3 regions of the Pseudoalteromonas sp. NEC-BIFX-2020_002 genome follow, and region 2 is predicted to be linked to each of the others. Evidence: predicted binding sites of a transcription regulator. Region 2 holds the regulator's gene; each other region holds the start of a gene.

What was found. The regulator MetJ, encoded in region 2, represses methionine synthesis genes. The targets are predictions, from matches to a motif close to TAGACGTCTAGACGTCTA.
Region 1: the regulator MetJ is predicted to act here: its motif matches at 1,534-1,551, upstream of metE (5-methyltetrahydropteroyltriglutamate--homocysteine S-methyltransferase).
Region 3: the regulator MetJ is predicted to act here: its motif matches at 2,099-2,116, upstream of HJP15_RS03470 (methylenetetrahydrofolate reductase).

What each region holds. Positions count from the first base shown of each region.
Region 1 is NZ_JABEPJ010000005.1:210,053-214,348, reverse strand. It holds gene HJP15_RS08195 (YdcF family protein) at 1-521, opposite strand, end outside; gene HJP15_RS08190 (LysR family transcriptional regulator) at 574-1,461, opposite strand; gene metE (5-methyltetrahydropteroyltriglutamate--homocysteine S-methyltransferase) at 1,752-4,025, shown strand.
Region 2 is NZ_JABEPJ010000009.1:97,899-102,194, forward strand. It holds gene metL (bifunctional aspartate kinase/homoserine dehydrogenase II) at 1-143, opposite strand, end outside; gene metB (cystathionine gamma-synthase) at 150-1,412, opposite strand; gene metJ (met regulon transcriptional regulator MetJ) at 1,610-1,930, shown strand; gene HJP15_RS11790 (malic enzyme-like NAD(P)-binding protein) at 2,031-3,272, opposite strand; gene rpmE (50S ribosomal protein L31) at 4,141-4,296, opposite strand, start outside.
Region 3 is NZ_JABEPJ010000002.1:275,018-279,313, reverse strand. It holds gene HJP15_RS03475 (sensor domain-containing diguanylate cyclase) at 110-1,087, shown strand; gene HJP15_RS03470 (methylenetetrahydrofolate reductase) at 1,098-2,054, opposite strand; gene HJP15_RS03465 (M16 family metallopeptidase) at 2,578-4,296, shown strand, end outside.

The DNA.
Region 1 (4,296 bases), on a different contig from region 2:
ACAAGTGCAGGCGCTAAAAATTTAGCTTCGTCGGCGGTGTCCATGGCTGCTGGGTTTTGCTTTATACGGTTAGCTTTTACTCCAAGGCTAATCGCTGTTTGCTGCATTAAATGACTATTGGTGACTTTGCCGTAGCCCCCACCTGAAACAATAAGCTGTGCGTGTGGATAAAGATACGCAAGCCTTATGCCTTCTACTAAACGACTTTTTGCACAATTACCCAGCTGGCTATTCGCACTGAGGTTTGGGTTTGGTATTAGATCGCAGCCAAGTACCACTATCTTGTCTATTTTTGAATGATTTTTAGAATTAAATACATATTGAAGTTGCGTGGAAGGATCGACTATTTTTTGGCCCATAAACGGTGTGCTGATCAGCATTAGCGCGCAAGTAACGAGTAAGCCAGTAAATGCGGCGACTTTGTTGTTACGCAAAGCTATCAAAAAGCACAAAGCACATATTAGGCCGAACAAGGGCAGTGGCATGAGCATTGCGCCGAGGATTTTTTTAAGTTCAAACATCACAGTAGCATCAGTAAAAGAGTTTTACGTATGCTACTGGGTTCGCTTGATTTTATCGACCGTTATTTAACTTACAGGTATTTAAAAAGTGGCGATAAACCGGGTTATCCCGCATATTCTTTTTCATTGCAAGGTACATGGGGCGAGTGAGCCCTAATGCGCCAAGGGGAATCGATTTGATTAAACCTTGGCTCTCATAAGGCGTTACTAGCCAATCTGGTAATGCCGCAACGCCCATACCCGCACTGACAAGTTGAAAAATAAGTAAGCCTTGCTCTACGTTTTTTAAGGTGCCGTCAAAACGTGCATTTTGAATAAAGTGCTTAAATATATCTTGGCGTTCGCGTGGAATTGGGTATGAAATAATGGTTTCGTTTTTCAAATCCAGAGCAGTAACGTACGCTTTTTTTGCCAGTTCATGATCGGGGGCAACAATCAGCTTAAGTTTAAAGTCAAATAAATGTGCGTATTCAAGTTTATCGGGTTCACGGATATCAGAGGTAAGCACTAGATCCAACTCGTCGCTTAATAGATCAGGGATTGCGTCGTAGCTAAAGCCACGTTCGTAATCTACTTTAATATCAGGCCAAAAGTTATTAAATTCTTTAATCGTGGGTAATAGCCAATGAAAACAAGCATGGCATTCAACACTTAATCTTAACTGCGAAATCGGCTGGTTAAGGCTTTCCTTTAGTCGGCATTTTGTCGCTTCAACGCGGGGTAGTACTTCACTCGCTAGTTCAAGTAATAGCATACCTTGGGGTGTAAACCGCACCGGCTGAGTTTTACGTTCAAATAACTGGCAATCAAGCTTGTTTTCTAAATCTTTAATCTGATGAGATAAAGCTGATTGAGTTAAAAATAGTTCGCGGGCGGTATTCACCAAAGAGCCGGTTTCTTTTAAGGTCGCAATGGTCTTTAAATGTTTTACATCAATCATCTTTAATAATTCTCATGGTATAAGTGAGGTTAACTCAGATTGCAGACATAATACGCCTTTATTGAAGATGCTTCAACGTCTAGATGGCTAAAGAATGTCATTTGTTTTACTTAACGTTTACAACTTCACTATAGCATCAAATTTGACAGCGTTGTCATTATATTTATTCTGATTTATAAAAATATTTATATGAAATTACCTCAAGTTAAATAGGAGGAAGCATCAATTGTGTAATGTAAGGGAGAGGTGTAAGTTTTTAGCCATCTAAATAGCTAAATGGAGTTTTTAACATGGCACAATTACATAACTTAGGTTTTCCTCGTATAGGCACAAAACGCGAGCTTAAATTTGCAGTCGAATCATATTGGGCAGGTAAAATCAGCCAAGCAGAGTTACTTGAGAAAGGTAAAACGATCCGCGCAAAAAACTGGGCGCTACAAGCCGATGCAGGCATTGAGTTATTACCAGTTGGCGACTTTGCTTGGTATGACCATGTGTTGTCAACCTCATTACTCATCGGCGCTGTACCTAAGCGGCATCAAAAAACAGACGGTAGCGTTGATCTTGATACGTTATTTCGCATCGGCCGTGGTCGAGCACCTACAGGTTGTTCATGTGCAGCCAGTGAAATGACGAAATGGTTTAATACGAATTATCACTATATAGTGCCAGAGCTTAGCAGTGATCAGCAGTTTGCATTAAGTTGGACTGAGTTATTTGATCAAGTAACCCATGCACACGCATTAGGCCATAATGCAAAAGTGGTGTTAGTTGGCCCTGTAACTTACCTTTACTTAGCAAAATGTGTGGGCAGAGAATTTGATAAATTAAGCCTACTTGAAAAACTGTTGCCAGTGTATCAACAAGTCCTAGTAAAGCTAGCGCGCCAAGGTGTTCAGTGGGTACAAATAGATGAACCTATTCTTGCTCTTGAGTTGTCTGATGATTACCGCCATGCATTAAAAGCAAGTTTTAACACACTTGCAGGTCAAGGTGTAAAGTTGTTACTGGCTAGTTATTTTGACTCTGTGAGTGCTTACTATGATGATATAGCTGCTTATCCAGTTGACGGTGTACATTTTGATTGTGTTGCAGCTAAGGTCGATTTTACACAGATTGATTCGTTATTGAGCGCTGATCAAGTTCTATCATTAGGTGTAGTTAATGGCCGTAATATTTGGCGTGCAGACCTCGATGCGGTATTTTCCACGATAAAAGACATTGCAACAAAGCGCGGCGATAATTTATGGCTTGCTCCGTCATGTTCTTTATTACACACGCCAGTTGATTTAGAGCAAGAAGAAAAGCTTGATGATGAGTTACGCTCCTGGCTTGCTTTCGCAAAACAAAAAGGCCAAGAGCTGTCATTGTTAAAAGCAGCACTTGAGATCAATGATAACCGTGATTTAGTTACTTACTCAGCCCCTGTAAAAGCACGTTTAACATCAACACGTGTCAATAATGCAGTAGTGCAGCAACGAGTAAGTGCGTTAACCGTAAAAGAGGGGGAGCGTGAGAATGTATTTGCTCAGCGAATTGAAAAACAACATGGAGCACTTAACTTACCATTATTACCGACAACCACGATAGGTTCATTCCCACAAACACAGGCTATCCGTAAAGCGCGTCGTGATTTTAAAGCCGGTGAATTATCTGCCACTGACTATCAAAATCAAATGGAAGCCGAAATCCGCTACGCAGTAGAAGAGCAAGAAGCGCTTGATTTAGATGTATTAGTACATGGTGAAGCTGAGCGTAATGACATGGTTGAATATTTTGGTGAACTGCTTGAAGGTTTTGCTTTTACCCAGTTTGGTTGGGTGCAAAGCTATGGCTCTCGCTGTGTGAAGCCGCCGGTGATCTGGGGAGATGTCTCACGCGAAAAAGCAATGACGGTTCAGTGGACTCAATACGCGCAGTCGCTTACCAGTAAAAAAATGAAAGGCATGCTAACAGGCCCTGTCACTATTTTGTTTTGGTCATTTATTCGTGATGATTTAGATAAACCAAGCATTGCAAATCAAATAGCACTTGCGCTGCGTGATGAAGTGGTGGATTTACAAAATGCGGGCATTGAGATAATTCAAATTGATGAACCTGCATTTCGTGAAGGTATGCCACTCAAAGCCACCCAATGGCAAGACTATTTAGAGTGGGCAGCGTATGCATTTAGAGTGTCAGCCAGTGGTGTGAAAGACGAAACACAAATACATACGCACATGTGTTACGCGGAATTTAACGGTATTATTGCCGCTATTGCGGATATGGATGCCGATGTGATCACTATTGAAACATCACGCTCAAACATGGAGCTACTAGATGCATTTGAAAACTTTGATTACCCAAATGATATAGGCCCTGGTGTATACGATATTCACACACCAAACGTGCCAGATACTGCATGGATCAAAGCGTTAATCCACAAAGCCGCGCGTAAAATACCCGTTGAGCGTTTGTGGGTGAATCCAGATTGTGGTTTAAAAACACGTGGATGGGAAGAAACCCGCCAAGCACTTGATAACATGGTTAAAGCGACTAAAGAACTGCGTGAAGAACTAAAGTAAACGCTTAAAGTAAACCTCTTTACGCTGTTAAGCCCTAGTAATATTGCTAGGGCGTGTTGACCTTTGTGGATTGAAATTCGTTCAATCTAGGGGCGATTTAATCGCGGCGCGAGGTTTGTAACCTAGCGGGCTCGATAACTGCTCCTGCGTTATTCTACTGGCTCACATCCATGTGAGAATAAGTAAAAACCGAGCAAAGCTTCCGCGTCCTGCTCACGCCCCTTACCTACATCCCTGTAGGTAACAAAGAGTCAATCGCCCCTAGGAAGAA
Region 2 (4,296 bases):
AACGTATTGGTTGTTTTACCTGCTGCCGACACAACGACACAGTCACCTGCTTCGGTGTGTGCTAAAATAATATTTGCTACGGCTTGATAACGCTCCGCGGAGCTTAAGCTTGAACCGCCAAATTTATGAACTATATTTACCATTTTCTATTACCACAAAGCCGTATGTGCAGGCGTTAATTTGAATGAATTTGTTTGCTCTGTACTTTGCTGCGTCGAGTTACTCTTAGTAGTCGTCGAACTACAATTACCTTGGCCTGGCTTAACTTTGTTAAACACACGTTCTAAATCAGAAACTAAGTCTTTTACATCTTCAATACCCACCGAAATTCTGATCAACGTATCACCCACACCCGCCTCTAAGCGAGCTGTTGCATCCATACCAGCATGAGTCATCGTTGCAGGGTGACATATTAGGCTTTCTACACCGCCTAACGATTCCGCTAAACTGAATTCTTCTAGGCTCGTTAAAAATGCTGCTGCATCATTTACATCACCAGCTATATCAAAACTTACCATGCCACCAAAACCACGTTGTTGTTGTTTTGCTAACTGATGTTGTGGATGAGATTCTAAACCAGGGTAATATACTTGGCTCACATAGGGTGAACTTTCTAAATATTGCGCAATGATAAAGGCATTTTCTTGGTGCTGACGTAAACGTACATTTAAAGTCCGCAGGCCACGTAATGTTAAATAACTATCAAATGGTGCACCTGTAATACCAATATTATTTGCCCACCAAGCAAGCTCGTCACCCAGCTCTTGTGTTGCTGCAATGACAGCGCCGCCAACAACATCGGAGTGGCCATTAATATATTTAGTGGTTGAATGCACAACAATATCAACACCAAATTCAATTGGGTTTTGTAAGGCCGGTGATAAAAACGTGTTATCTGCGCCAACTAAAGCGCCGCACTGCTTTGCAATTGTCGTAATCGCTTTAATATCAGTTAAACGTAAAATTGGGTTGCTTGGTGTTTCAATCCAAATTAGCTTAGGTTTAATCTCAAGTATTTTTTGATGGTTTTCAGCGTTTGTTAAATCTAGAACCACTAATTTTAATAAGCCGCGCTTTTCAAGCGAAGTAAACAAACGGTAGCTGCCGCCATAACAATCATGTGGAATGACTAACGTATCATCACTATTTAGTAATTGTGTTGCTAAATGTACTGCCGCCATGCCGGTAGCAGTTATAATGCCTTTGGCACCGCCTTCAAGCTTTGCGAGTGTTTCGCCAAGTAAATCACGATTAGGATTACCGCTACGGCCATAATCATATTCGCGCTTAGTATCAAAATCGGCAAATGAATAGGTGGTCGATAGGTGGATAGGAGGCACAACAGCACCGTGATGTTTATCAGCATCAATGCCATTACGTACTGCGATTGTCGCTTTATTTTTTTTGCTCATACCGTCACCTATATTAACTGGATGTTTAGACGTCTAAAAGGTTAGATGATCAAATTTAAGAAGTCAAAACATTTATACCCCTAGATGGCTAAATAACTAGTATTTGACTATCTTTTTTAAAACGATAGAATTTCCGCATCTTTGCGCTACAAAATGGTCGCGCAAACAATTAACAACCTGAGGCAACGATACATCTTATGGCTAAATGGAATGGTGAATATATTCACCCATATGCAGAACACGGGAAAAAATCAGAACAAGTTAAGAAGATCACCGTTTCGATCCCGTTAAATGTATTAAAGGTTTTAACTGATGAGCGTACTCGCCGTCAAATTAATAACCTTAGACATGCAACAAATAGTGAATTACTTTGCGAAGCATTTTTACACGCATTTACTGGCCAACCATTGCCAAACGATGAAGACTTACGTAAAGATAATCCAGAAAAAGTACCAGAAGAAGTTAAAAAGATTATGCAAGAGATGGGTTTAGAAGTGCCTATCCTGAATGAAGACTGATCTTCACCTGTAAATAACGTGCACCTGTTTCAGGCAATGATTTGGATACAAAAAACCTCAATTCAGTGAATTGAGGTTTTTTATTGCCAAATAGTGCCTATTACGCCATATAGTTTTCAGGCATATCAATTTGTGCAACACCTGAATCAATAGCCGCTTGCGCCACTGCTTTTGCAATGCGCGGTAATAAACGCGGGTCCATTGGTTTAGGGATAATATACTGTGGTCCAAATTCAAGTTTATCAACACCTGCTGCTTTTAATACTTCAGCAGGCACTGGCTCTTTAGTAATACTGCGAATTGCCTCAACTGCGGCAATTTTCATTTCATCATTTATTTTGCTCGCACGTACGTCTAATGCACCACGAAAAATAAACGGGAAACACAACACGTTATTTACTTGATTTGGATAATCAGAACGACCCGTTGCCATAATCAAATCATCGCGCGCACCATGAGCAAGCGCAGGTGCAATTTCTGGATCTGGGTTTGAACATGCAAAAACAACTGGCCTATCAGCCATCAGCTTAAGATCTTCCGGTGCAAGCAGGTTCGGTCCTGATACACCAACAAATACATCAGCATCAGCAATAACATCTTGCAAAGTGCGCTTATCTGTATTGTTAGCAAACAACTGTTTATATTCATTTAAGTCATCACGACGCGTATGAATAACACCTTTACGATCAAGCATATAAATGTGCTCACGCAATGCGCCACACTTAATTAATAACTCCATACATGCAACAGCGGCCGCACCGGCACCCAAACAAACGATAATCGCATCTTCAATGCTTTTACCCTGCACTTCAAGTGCGTTAATCATACCCGCAGCAGTTACAATAGCTGTACCGTGTTGATCATCATGAAACACTGGAATACTACAGCGCTCAATCAATGCTTTTTCAATTTCAAAACACTCTGGGGCTTTAATATCTTCTAGGTTGATACCACCAAAAGTATCAGCAATATTTGCAACGGTATTGATGAAATCTTCTGTGGTTGTGTGTTTTACTTCAATATCAATTGAGTCAAGGCCAGCAAAGCGTTTAAACAACAAAGCTTTGCCTTCCATAACTGGTTTTGAAGCAAGAGGTCCTAAATTACCTAGGCCTAAAATAGCAGTACCATTGGTAATTACTGCAACCATATTACCTTTGCCAGTATATTTATAAGCATTAGCTGGATCTGCGGCAATTTCACGCACAGGCTCAGCCACACCAGGGCTATAAGCTAGAGCGAGATCTTGTACGGTTTCGGCTGGCTTAGTAAGCTCAACACTGATTTTTCCTGGAACGGGGTGCGAATGGTAATGTAAAGCTTGTTCACGAAAGTCTGACATAACGCGATTTTATCCTGCAAGTAAGTTAAAAGTGAGAGTAAGCAGTTCTATTCTATAGTCTGTATCTTGGAACGATACCTATATTACAATTAAATTCAAGCAATATCAGGTCTATCCTGTTATAAGCTAGATCTGTTAATTTTATGCGTTTTATCGACCAGTTTTGTAAAAAAACCTCAAAATCCAACAATAACACGCCAAGAAAGCATCAAAAAACCTGTTCTAAAATCATCTAAATAGTACTTTATTACACCTAAAATACACATTCCCTATAAAAGATATAAATATACGACGTTAGCGTCATTTAGGCTCATTAAATGACTTTTTATCAACATAACATCAATTAATTAAACAAAATATATTACTGAATATAGTTAAAATCTAACTGTTTGTCTGTTATTTAGTGGCTATAGTCACTATAAAAACTAAAAATGATGGTTACTTTAGGCAGGGGTAAAAAAGGGTGAATTTAACCGCTGATACTTGGGCGTGTTGTCCTTTGTGGATTGAAATTTGTTCAATCTAGGGGCGATTTAATCGCGGCGCGAGGTTTGGAATCGAGTGGGCTAAGTAAAAACCGAGCAAAGCTTCCGCGTCCTGCTCACGCCCCTTGCCTACCCCCATGTAGGTAACAAAGAGTTAATCGCCCCAAGGAATAACTCTTTAGGCAGCGCATGTTTGGCATTTATACTGCGTTATCGCCTATTTGTGGGGAACACCACACTACTATAGGCGCTGCCTTGCTTAAATACCAAACAGTCTGCTGCAGAATCAATCACGAAAGGTCAACACGCCCTAACCAGTTCTAATTAAATTGCAGGCATAAAAAAAGCACCCTAAGGTGCTTTTTCCGACACAACAGCAATAATTACTTGCTGCTAAGTGCACCGAAACGCTTGTTAAAGCGATCAACACGGCCACCAGTGTCTAAAATCTTTTGCTTACCAGTGTAAAACGGGTGACACGCAGAACATACGTCTAGGTGAATGTCTTTACACAAAGTAGAACGAGTTTCGAACTTATT
Region 3 (4,296 bases), on a different contig from region 2:
ACGATGAGAGTAAGCGCCTGCGAAACGCCCAATTTTAACTCCAACTGAAACTCGCATCTTGAGGTGGTTTGGGTATACTCATATAAGGTTAATTGTGTGAGTATGTGCTATGTTTCAAAGCAACCAGTGGATTTTTACAGACAAAGATAATCAAATATCACTGCAGAAGTGGCAAAAAACAGTCGATTTAATGTCTGATCTATTTGCTGCGCCTGCGGGTTTTATTGTGCAAGCGATGCAAAGTGGTTATCGTGTTGTCATTGCCAGTGAACAGCAAGACAATCCTTACACTGCGGGTACTATGATCCCCCTAGAAACCAACATATTTTGTAAAAAAGTCGTACAAGATAATCATTCCCTCTATGTTAATAATGCCAGTAATGATGAATATTGGCACGACAACCCTGAAGTAAGCAAAGATGGGTTTGAATCTTATTTAGGCTTGCCTATCCATTGGCCCAATGGGGATGTTTTTGGCACTTTGTGTGTGATGGATTTTGAGCAGACAGATTATCAGCGAAATTACTTAGAGTTGATAAAACAATTACGGGATATGATTGAAGATGATTTATTCATGGTTAATAGTTTTGTGCAAATGCGCGAAATAGCCATGCTTGATCCCCTTACTCATATTTATAATCGGCGTGCAGTAAGTATTCTTTCTCAGCAAAAGCTAAATTTAGCGCAAAGGTTAGGTTTTGAGGTCTGTTGTCTATTTATCGATGTAAATGATTTTAAGTTACTAAACGATACGCATGGCCATGAGGTAGGTGATAAAGCATTGGTTGCATTAGCCGCAACGCTTAAAGAGTGCTTAAGAGAGGCTGATATAATAGGCCGCTTGGGGGGAGATGAATTTGTGGTTGTATTACAAACAAATGATACCAATGAACCACTTCAAATAAAGGCTAAGATAGTTCAAGGGTATAATGCTCAATTAGCTAAGCTGTCTTTACCACCGTTGAGTATTAGTATTGGTTATGGATTTGCTGAGCACACCAAAGAAACGTTTGAAATACTACTCAATAAAGCCGATAAAGACATGTATAAAAATAAATTGGCGTTTAAAGCTGGGCAATTACTTTAAACGTAAGTTGTTAGGCTATTTGTTTTTCAGCTAAATTAAGTTCCATAGTCGCTTTTAATAAACGGTATAGGTTTATTGATGCGTCGATTTCTTCTTTGCGGTTAGTTAAGCTTTCAATATTTAAACCTAACGGCACCTCTAAATGTGCACAGCTTTTTAAGATCAAGTCTAAATTTTCGCGGCAAATACGCACAGACTCACTTAATGGGTTGTGCGAATCTAGCATGCGCCACTTTGTCGCTTCAGGCACTGATATACCTAACCACTCCATAAAGTCTAAGGTTTTTTCACTACCACACGGTGTAAACGTTAGGATAATGCGTTTTGGCTCAATATCTTGTGCTTTACAGCTACGTACATAACTGGTAATTAAATCAATGGTTGCTTGCGCGTCGTATACGGCTTGTGAGATAAAAAATTGACACCCTTGCGCCGTTTTCTCAAGCAGACGTTCATGTTCATTTCGCTTACTTGCATGACGTTCTGCAATCGTAACACCGCCTAAAAAGAAATCTTGCTGCTGTTCACTTAGGGTTTTATAAGCGTTAGGTAAGCTTAATTTAATATCGCCAGCAGACGATGGGCTACCTACTAGCACTAAGTTTTTTAAATCAAATTTTTCCTTCGTTTCGCTTAACCAATCTTTAAATTCAGCCACCCCGCGTTGTGCCACACTTTTATAAGTGATGACATCTTGGTGTGATAACTTACGTAACAAGTGACTGTACTCACGCGGGTCGACCGTTTGTTTAAAAGGGAATGGCCGTGGTTTTTCTGTGCGACTGCTTTCATCTTGAATGTCGTATATGATGACACCATCGTATTCAATTTCATGTAAACGAGCTAAAAGCTTTTGTGCAATGGTTTCAAGTTGAGTTTCATCAGTTCCAATACGTGGCGGAGTTGTACCAATTAAATACACGCCTTGATTGGTATCTTCGATTTTCTCTTGCAGTGATAAAGCCATAACTCTCATTCCAGCTGTTTAGATGTCTATACCAAACAATATAACAGCCATTTAGACGTCTAGATAGATTTTTTTAATGAAAGTTATTCAATTAATATGAAATTTATTCATGTTTGGCATGTAACTGAGTTTGTATATATACCCAAGCCACCTCAATATGTAGGATTCAGCGTTTCACAGGGGCTTAATATTAAGGCGTTACTTCGTAATAATGGCGATCCCTTTTAAGGAGTAACAACGCAGAAAGTAAGTGCCGGTGAAACGCCCAAAGGATTGGTTTAAAAGCGATTTATACTGAGTTGCCTTTGTGATGGATTGATTTTGATAAGGGAATAACCATTGCCTGCAATCAATGCCTTGTCTAAATCGCTTTTAATTCCAACTGAAACTCATATCTTGAGGTGATTTGGGTATACACAACTGTTTACATAAATAGCTGCGCTAGGGCTCTCATATCTGCTCGCTTTATTGCATAATAAAATGACTAAAAACAAGAAATTTATTCAACTAACAAGGGATAGCAATGAAATTTAAATTATTAGCAACAAGCCTCGCGGTGACACTTGCACTAAGTGGTTGTGCGAGTAACTCAGGTTCAACTATGGTGAAAGAGGTTGAAATAACACAAACGGCTGCTAAAGCTGCAAATGATCGTGTGTTTTCACAAGACTACTTACTTGAAGAGTTAGAGAATGGTTTACGCGTCATGGTTGTTAAAACTGACTACCCTGATGTTGTTTCATTACAAATACCTGTCTCTGTCGGTTCACGTAATGAAGTTGAAGCAGGAAAAACCGGTTTTGCACACTTTTTTGAGCACATGATGTTCAAAGGATCTGAAAAATTTCCGCAAGATGTATATTCAGATATTTTAAAAAACTCAGGCGTAGATAACCGCGCGTATACAACAAATGATTATACTAACTACCATTTAAATTTCTCTAAGCAGCATCTTGATAAAGTGCTTGAGATCGAAGCTGATATTTTTCAAAACTTAAAGTATTCAGAAGAGCAGTTCCGTACCGAAGCATTAACTGTTAAAGGTGAGTACCTTAAAAATAATGCCAGCCCAGTACGCAAGTTACTTTCAGCTGTTCGTAATGAAGCATTCGAAAAACACACTTATAAACATACCACAATGGGCTTTTTTGAAGACATTGAAGCGATGCCTGATCAAATGGCCTATGGTAAAGAGTTTTTTGAGAAGTTTTATAAGCCCGAATATGTATCGTTAGTGATTGTGGGGGATGTCGATCCGCAAGAGACTATGGCAATGGTTAAAAAACATTGGGGTCAGTGGCAAAAGGGCGACTATGTTGCCGATATACCAACCGAGCCAAAACAACAAGCTGCTAAATATGTACATGAGCAAAATGAAGGCTTACCAGGGCATTGGTTGTTAGTGTCTTATAAAGGGGCAGCTTGGGAACCTAAGAAAAAAGACAGAGCTGCACTTGATCTTCTCTCTCAGCTTTATTTTTCAAGCAACTCAGAGCTATATCAAGAGTTAGTTGTTAACAAACAAATTGCTAGCCAAATGTTTAGCTACAACCCAGACACTAAAGATCCGGGTTTACTCCATGTGTTTGTAAAAGTTGAAAATGAAGAAGATTTAGCGAAAGCCCGCGAAGCAATTAATAATACTTATGCAAAAGCTCGTACAGAATTAGTTGATAGTCAAAAGTTAGCTGATTTAAAATCGAATCTTAAGTACAGCTTTATTAATGGTTTAGATTCATCTCAATCAATCGCATCAACACTTGCAAGTTACATGCATTTTGAGCGAGACCCTGAAGTTGTTAATCAGCTATATGCAACCGCTGACAGTATCAGTGCGCAAGATATTCAAAGCATTGCTAATAAATATTTTGTAGATAGCAGCCGTACAACCGTAACTATGTCTGCACTTGATAAAATTGCAGGGTTTGATCAAGAGGTTGATTTAAATACCTTAGTTGCTAGTCAGCAAACGGTTAAAGAACGCCATTTTAATGTGCTTGATAAAACCAATAGCTCACCACTGATTGATGTAAATTGGTTATTTCATACTGGCGCTGCGGCAGACCCTAAAGGTCAAAAAGGCGTAGCAGCACTAACAGCAGCAATGCTTGCACAAGGTGGCTCAGAATCTAAGAGCTATAACGATATCAAACAAGCGCTTTATCCACTGGCTGGCAGCTTTGGTTATCAATTAGATAAAGAAATGATTTCATTGCAAGGGCGTGTTCATAAAGATAATGCA